One region of the Hymenobacter sp. 5516J-16 genome, then DNA from elsewhere that is predicted to be linked to it. Evidence: riboswitches for the same ligand, from Rfam matches in the RefSeq annotation. Region 1 holds a riboswitch; the other holds the start of a gene.
The links. Region 1 has a riboswitch for cobalamin ahead of MUN84_RS00755 (acyl-CoA thioesterase). Riboswitches for the same ligand answer to the same signal wherever they lie in the genome.
Positions count from the first base shown of each region.

Region 2: it holds a riboswitch for cobalamin, as region 1 does, so the genes downstream of both, MUN84_RS08270 (TonB-dependent receptor) here and MUN84_RS00755 (acyl-CoA thioesterase) in region 1, are expected to answer to the same signal.

Region 1 is NZ_CP095058.1:138,622-142,018, reverse strand. Features, by position in the region: gene MUN84_RS00765 (NAD(P)/FAD-dependent oxidoreductase) at 1-1,048, opposite strand, end outside; gene MUN84_RS00760 (hypothetical protein) at 1,148-1,480, opposite strand; gene MUN84_RS00755 (acyl-CoA thioesterase) at 1,647-2,051, opposite strand; cobalamin riboswitch at 2,235-2,452, opposite strand; gene MUN84_RS00750 (MFS transporter) at 2,553-3,397, shown strand, end outside.
Region 2 is NZ_CP095058.1:1,667,628-1,671,024, forward strand. Features, by position in the region: gene MUN84_RS08255 (THUMP-like domain-containing protein) at 1-345, shown strand, start outside; partial or broken gene MUN84_RS24480 (DNA-3-methyladenine glycosylase) at 527-1,173, opposite strand; cobalamin riboswitch at 1,274-1,493, shown strand; gene MUN84_RS08270 (TonB-dependent receptor) at 1,664-2,179, shown strand; gene MUN84_RS08275 (TonB-dependent receptor) at 2,146-3,397, shown strand, end outside.

The sequences.
Region 1 (3,397 bases):
GGCGGCTGGGGCTCATGCCGTTTACTACCACCTCGCCGGGCGAGGTAGCGGCCGGCACAATAAAGCCGCCGGGGCACATGCAAAACGAGAATACGCCCCGCTGCTGGTTTTTCCACTGGGTTTGGTGCACCAGCGCGTAGGAGGCGGCGGGCAGCACACCCCGGTCTTGGCGGCGGTACTGAGCTTGGTCGATGAGGGCCTGGGGGTGCTCCACGCGCACGCCCAGGGCAAAGGGCTTGGCTTCGATCAGCACGCCCCGGCGGTGCAGCAGCTCGTAGATGTCGCGGGCCGAGTGGCCGGTGGCCAGAATTACGGCGTCGGCTTCCAGAGCCTGGCCAGTAGCCGTTACTACCCCGCGCAGGCGGTTGTTTTCCAGGATGAGGTCATCGACCCGCGTATCAAAGTGAACCTCCCCGCCGGCCTGACGCACACTCTCGCGTAGGGCCGCCACCACGTAGGGCAGCTTGTTGGTGCCAATGTGCGGGTGGGCATCCACCAGAATATCGGGGGTAGCGCCGTGCTGCACCAGCAGGCGCAGGATGCGCTGGATGTCGCCGCGCTTGGTGGAGCGGGTGTAGAGCTTGCCGTCGGAGTAGGTGCCGGCCCCGCCTTCGCCGAAGCAGTAGTTGGAATCAGGGTTGACTACGTGCTCCTTGTTCAGGGCGGCCAGGTCGCGGCGGCGGGTGCGCACATCTTTGCCCCGCTCCACCACAATCGGCCGGATACCCAGCTCAATGGCCCGCAAAGCGGCAAATAGCCCGGCTGGCCCGGCCCCCACGATGATGACAGAGCGGCGGGCCCGGCTTACGTCCGGGTACTGAAACCAGGGGCCGAACAGGTCCGTGGGCGGGGGCGTTTGGTAGATGTCGGCGCGTAGGCGCACCAGGGGCTGGCGGCCGCGCGCATCAATGGAGCGCTTGCGCAGATGCACAAAATCGGCTTGGCCGGGTATTAGGCCCGCGGCATCGAGGAGGGCGCGGTAGCGGGCCAGCTCGTCGTAGGCTACCTCCGGCGGGAGCAGTAGCTCAATTTCTTGTTTCTCACTCATAAAAAGGGTGAAAGGGAGTTAGCCTTTGAACCGGTAACAGGGGTAACGAAGCGCAAAGATACGCAGCTAAAAACAGCCTCAGGCCTTGCGGAATCCATTTTAGGTTCCGCAAGGCCTGAGGCTGCTCGGGGGCGGGGTGCGCCTAGTGCCCGCCGCCGGGGGCGGGGTAGTATTCTGCAGGCGGGGCCAGAATTTTTCCATGGCCTCATTAAACAGCGTCAAGGCCTGGGTGCGGACTTCGCCGGAGGGGTGGCGTAGGAGCTGGCCGAGTAGGTGACGGTACATTTCCGTCGTGACTTCCAATCCTTTGGCGCTTACCAGGCCGTGGTGGAGTAGGTCGCAGTTCGCGGCCACAGAGTTTGCCATAGAGTCAGTTAGTTCTTCGCGGGCCAGGTCCGCTTCCCGAAACGACTGTTCCAGGCGAGAATTCATTTCAGGAGTGTAGTGGGGTCGGGTGCCATATCAACGTGATAGGGAGGAGAGGCCTGTTAAACCTTGAAAGCGCGCAGAAAGGTTCGGACGGCTCTGGGAAAAATCCAGCCATAGAGTGTAACCGTCATATAGTTAGTTTGTTGAAGCTCTAAAAATAGCTATTCATCTATACGACAGCAGCGGGCCCCAGAATACGTACGGGTCGTTTATGCTCATCGATGGCCACAAACGTGAACAGCCCCGACACGGCCCGGTGGCGCTCCTCGGAGTACATCTGCTCCACGAACAGCTCCACGCGCACCTTCAGGCTGGTGTTGCCCACGTGCTCCACGCGCCCGATCAGCTCCACCAGCGTGCCGCCGGGAATGGGGTGGGTAAAGTCGACTTTGTCAGACGACACGGTCACCATTTTGAGGCGACTGAACCGGGTGGCCGTAATAAAGGCTACTTCGTCCATGAGGTGCAGGGTAGTGCCTCCGAACAGGGTGTCGTAGTGGTTGGTGGTGTTGGGAAATACGGCCTTGAAAATGCGCGTTTCGGCGCGGCTGATTTTTTCTTCGAGCGGTAGCATGGCAAGCAAGGGTAGGTGAAAAAACGGGTGTAGCAGCGTTCTGGCCGCTTTTCCTGGCCCTTGTTTCACCATACTACCTTCATCGAATTACTACGCCCCGCGCCCAGGTAGAAAGCCCACGCCTTCTGCCCACTGGCCCCACGCCGCAGCACCCGACAAGGGTCCTCAAGTCGCGAAGGAGCCTTATCAACAAAAGCGGCGGGCAGGTCTCCTGACTTGTGCCATGCTTCCCGCCCTTCTCACCCGCCGCGTAGGCGTGGGCAATGGGTTACGTGGGAAGCATCTGCCGCCAGGCGTGGCGGCGGGCACTTACAGTAGCGCGTCTTTCCGGGAGTTGCACCCGGTTCCCTTTTCATGCCTACCCCCACCGGGGACGGGCAACCTGCCGCTCGTCTGACTGGAAAATACCGCCAAAGAACGAAGCGCCAAAGGTAGCAGAACCGCCGGCTTCCGGGCACTTCCGCTATTTTGCGCGCCTTCCTGGTTTTCTGCCCCGCTTCTATGCCTCAGCTTCCGCCCGCTGCTCCGCGCACCATGGCTTCCCGCATCCGCTCCATTTTCAGCGGCTCGGTGGGCAACCTGGTGGAGTGGTACGATTGGTACGTGTACTCCGCGTTTGCTCTGTATTTCGCCCCGGCCTTTTTCCCCAAAGGCAACCTGACGGCCCAGCTGCTCAACTCGGCGGCCATTTTCGCGGTGGGGTTTCTAATGCGTCCGCTCGGGGGCTGGCTGATGGGGGTGTATGCTGACCGCGCCGGCCGCAAAGCCGCCCTGCTGGCCTCGGTGCTGCTCATGTGCGGCGGCTCGTTGCTGATTGCTCTTACGCCCTCCTATAGCCAGATTGGGGTAGCTGCGCCCGTGCTGCTGGTGGTAGCGCGGCTGCTGCAAGGCCTGAGCGTGGGCGGGGAGTACGGTACCTCGGCTACCTACCTAAGCGAAATGGCCGACCAGCGCAACCGGGGCTTTTTCTCCAGCTTTCAGTACGTAACCCTGATTGCCGGGCAACTGCTGGCCTTGCTGGTGCAGCTAGGATTGCAGCAGTGGCTTACCCCGGCGGAAATGTACGCCTGGGGCTGGCGGGTGCCGTTTGCCCTGGGGGCCATAGCCGCCCTGGTGGCCCTGTACCTGCGCCGCAGCATGGAAGAAACCGATGCTTTCACCCGGCAAACCGCCCCGGCTACCGGCCAGCCCCAGCGGCCCAGCCAGCTGCGGGTATTACTTCAGCACCCCCGCGAAATTCTGACCGTAGTGGGCCTAACCCTGGGCGGAACGGTGGTTTTCTACACCTTTACCACCTATGTGCAGAAGTTTCTGGTGAATACTACCGGCTTTACCAAGGGCCAGGC
Region 2 (3,397 bases), 1.5 Mb from region 1:
GAACCCAACGTGGCCGTACTCAAGGCCGGCGCGTTCCGCAGCATCGGGACGGCCTACGAGATGCTCAAGCTGCACCAGCACAGCCACCTCTACACTTCTGATGTACTGCGCCCGGAGTTTCCCGGCCGCATCTTCCGCATCAAGGCGGTGGAGAAATACGACGGCCAGGCCCTGCGCACCCACCTCGGCCCCGAGGCCCGCGCCCACGTCACTACCCGCAACTTCCCCGATACCGTGGCCGAGTTCCGCCACCGCACCGGCATCCGCGAGGGCGGCGACCTGTACCTATTTGCTACCACCAATCTGGAAGGCAAACTTATGGTCCTGGTCTGCGAGAAGCTCTAAGCGGTAAATGAGTGAAATGGTGAGTTGGTGACCTAGTGAGTTTGAAAAAGCCCGTCATCCTGAGCGCCGCGAAGGACCTTGTCACGCAAGAACGAGACGTTGTTACGTTCATTATTCCTGCGTGACAAGGTCCTTCGCGGCGCTCAGGATGACGGGCTGTTGTTATGCTACTTCAACTCACTCACCGTGCCGGGCTAGTCCAGGGGTTGCCTTTGAGGCGGAAGCGCCAGGGTAGAGTGGCATCTTCGCCGGCGTAGTCGATGCCTACTCGGGGCGAGGCCACAATGCTGTCCTCGGGCACTACGTCGCCGCGGTCTTCCAGCCAAACGACGTCGCCGGTTACGGGCAGGCTGTAGTGAGCAGTGGTAAGGCCGAGGGCTTGGGTGAGCAGGCCGGGGCCGCCCGTGAGGTTGCGGCGTACCTCCGTCATGCCCCGGCGCAGTAGCATTTCCGGAATGCCTTCCGTAGGCTCCAGCCCCGAATCAGTACGGCGTCGGCTTTACCGGCTTCGTTGGTAATGATGTTGAAAAGGACGTAACGCCCGTAGATCAGGTAGGTGTAGGCCACGCCGCCAGGTTCGTACATCACGCGGGTGCGCGCTGTGTAGCGGCCCAGGTGAGAGTGGCAGGCTTGGTCGTTGATATGGGCGTAGGCTTCTGTTTCCACGATGCGGCCGCCGGTAAGCACCCCGTTAATGCGCGTGAATAGATATTTACCGAGCATTTCGCGGGCAATAAGCACAGGATCGGGGCGACGATAAAACTCAGCGGTCAGCTTCATGACTGGATAACTGGGTAGGGAGGAGCTAGTGGTACCGGCTGTTTGCATAAAGGTTACAAAGCCGAGCTTTCTTGTCCTCTACCCAATAGCTTCTCTTTACTGGCCCAGCTGATCTGATTGCTCTCCTAGCTTCTTTCTGACTTTGCTGTTACCTTTGCAGCGTAGAGGTGGCCGGACCCCGATTGGGGGCGAGGCTGAAAAGGGAATCCGGTTTAATTCCGGAGCTGTCCCCGCAACTGTACGCTTCACGAGTCGGCGCGTCATCACCGGCCACTGTTTCACAGGCACTTTCCTTGGAAAGCCGCCGAAATGGGAAGGCGACGCGCCCGGAGCAAGCCAGGAGACCTGCCTCTGCATTTCCCATGTTCAGCGCCTGCGGAGGAAGGGCGGAGAATGAATGCAGTGGCGGCGTTTCAGCGCGGCTAGATTTTCGTCTGTTTTCGGCCTCGGCTCCGAGGAAGCCGCGAGTGGCTTTGCTGCCCGCGCAACCCTGGGGTTTTGAACTGAATTTTTCGATTGCGAAAATTTGGTTCGGAAGATGCATTTTCTGAAGTGGCTGCCCCTAAAGCAGCTAGGCCCATTCCTCGGCTGCGCGAGCCTGCTGGCCGTGGCGCAGCCCCTGGCGGCCCAATCGGCCTTACCTCCTGACACGGCGCGCACCCAGCGTTTGCCTACCGTGCGCGTGGCGGGCGTTCGGCCCGACCGATTTGCCGTAGGAAGCCGCCGGCTCACCCTAGATTCATTGGCGCTGGCCAACTACCGCACCAGCACGCTAGCAGAGGTGTTGAGCGCCCGCACGGCCCTGTACCTCAAGAATTACGGGCCCGGGCAACTCGCGTCCATTACCATGCGGGGCACCTCGGCCCGGCACACGGCGGTGCTCTGGAACGGTTTCAACATCAACCTGCCTTCCCTAGGCGAAGCCGACTTTGCCTTGCTGCCGACTGCTGGCGCTACGCAAGTAGATATTCAGCCGGGGCCAGCCAGCGCCACCTATGGCAACGGAGCCGTGGGGGCACAGTGTTGCTTTCCTCGCCGGTACGTTGGGGAGTAGGCTGGCGGGCCGTGGGGCAGGTAGAAGCAGGCAGCTTTGGGCTGCGAGCCGGCACCTTGGAAGTGGGGTTCAGCAACGAGAAGCTAGCCGTGCGCACCAGTTTGCTCTACCGCCAGGCCGACAATAACTTCCCGTACTTCGAGCAGGTAGCCACCGGGCGTGTCCGCCGGGAGCAGGAAAACGCGGCCCTGCAGCAAGCCAGCTTCACCCAAGACCTAACCCTGCGCCTGGGGCAGCATGGGGAGCTAACGGCCGCCGCATGGCTGACCGACGCCGACCGCCAGATTCAGCCTGGCATTGGCACCAATAATACTAACGCCCAGGAGCGGGACCAAAGTCGCCGCCTCATGGCCGGTTACCGCCACGTAAGCACCCGCCACGAGTGGGCCGGCCGGGTGGCCTGGTTTGAGGACGTCATCAACTACCGCGACGACGTGAGCGGCCTGAGCGAATCAACGGTGCGCACTACCCAGGCCCAAGCCGAGCATACCTGGACCTTCGCACCTAACGCCTCCTTACGGGTAGGGGCCGAGGCCCAGCACTTTGCGGCCCAGGTAGATGGCTACGGCACTCAGCCCCGCACCGAAAACCGCTTTTCCGGCTTTGCCCTGCTCCGCTACGACCCGCGGTCCCGCCTGCGCTTGTCCCTGAATGTGCGCCAGGCCGTATTGCCGGGCCAGCAGCCCCCACTCACGCCCACGGCCGGGGCAGAATGGGAAGTAGTGCAACTGGGCGCCCAAGCGCTCAGCCTGAAAGCCAGCGCCTCTCGCAGCTACCGCGCCCCTACCCTCAACGAGCGATACTGGCGCCCCGGCGGCAACCCCAATCTGCTACCCGAACAAGGGTTTGGCTACGAAGGCGGGGTAGTGCACACGCTATCCAAGCCAGCAGCTCACTTGCGCCTACAAACCGAACTCACGGCCTACCACCAGCTGGTAGACAACTGGGTGCAATGGACGCCGGGCGCCTCGTACTGGTCGCCGCGCAACCTGCGGCAGGTGCGGGCCCAGGGCCTGGAGGCCAGCAGTCAGCTTAGCTGGCAGCCGGGAGCCTATCAGCTGGCAGCTCGGGCTTCTTACGCCTTCACCCACTCGCAGAAAACCCAGGGTGCGGCCTCCGACTCCGACCCCGTGGGCCGGCAACTACCGTTCGTGCCCCTGCACACGGCCGCCCTGAGTGCCGATCAGCAGTGGCGGGGCTGGCAGCTTACCACCACGC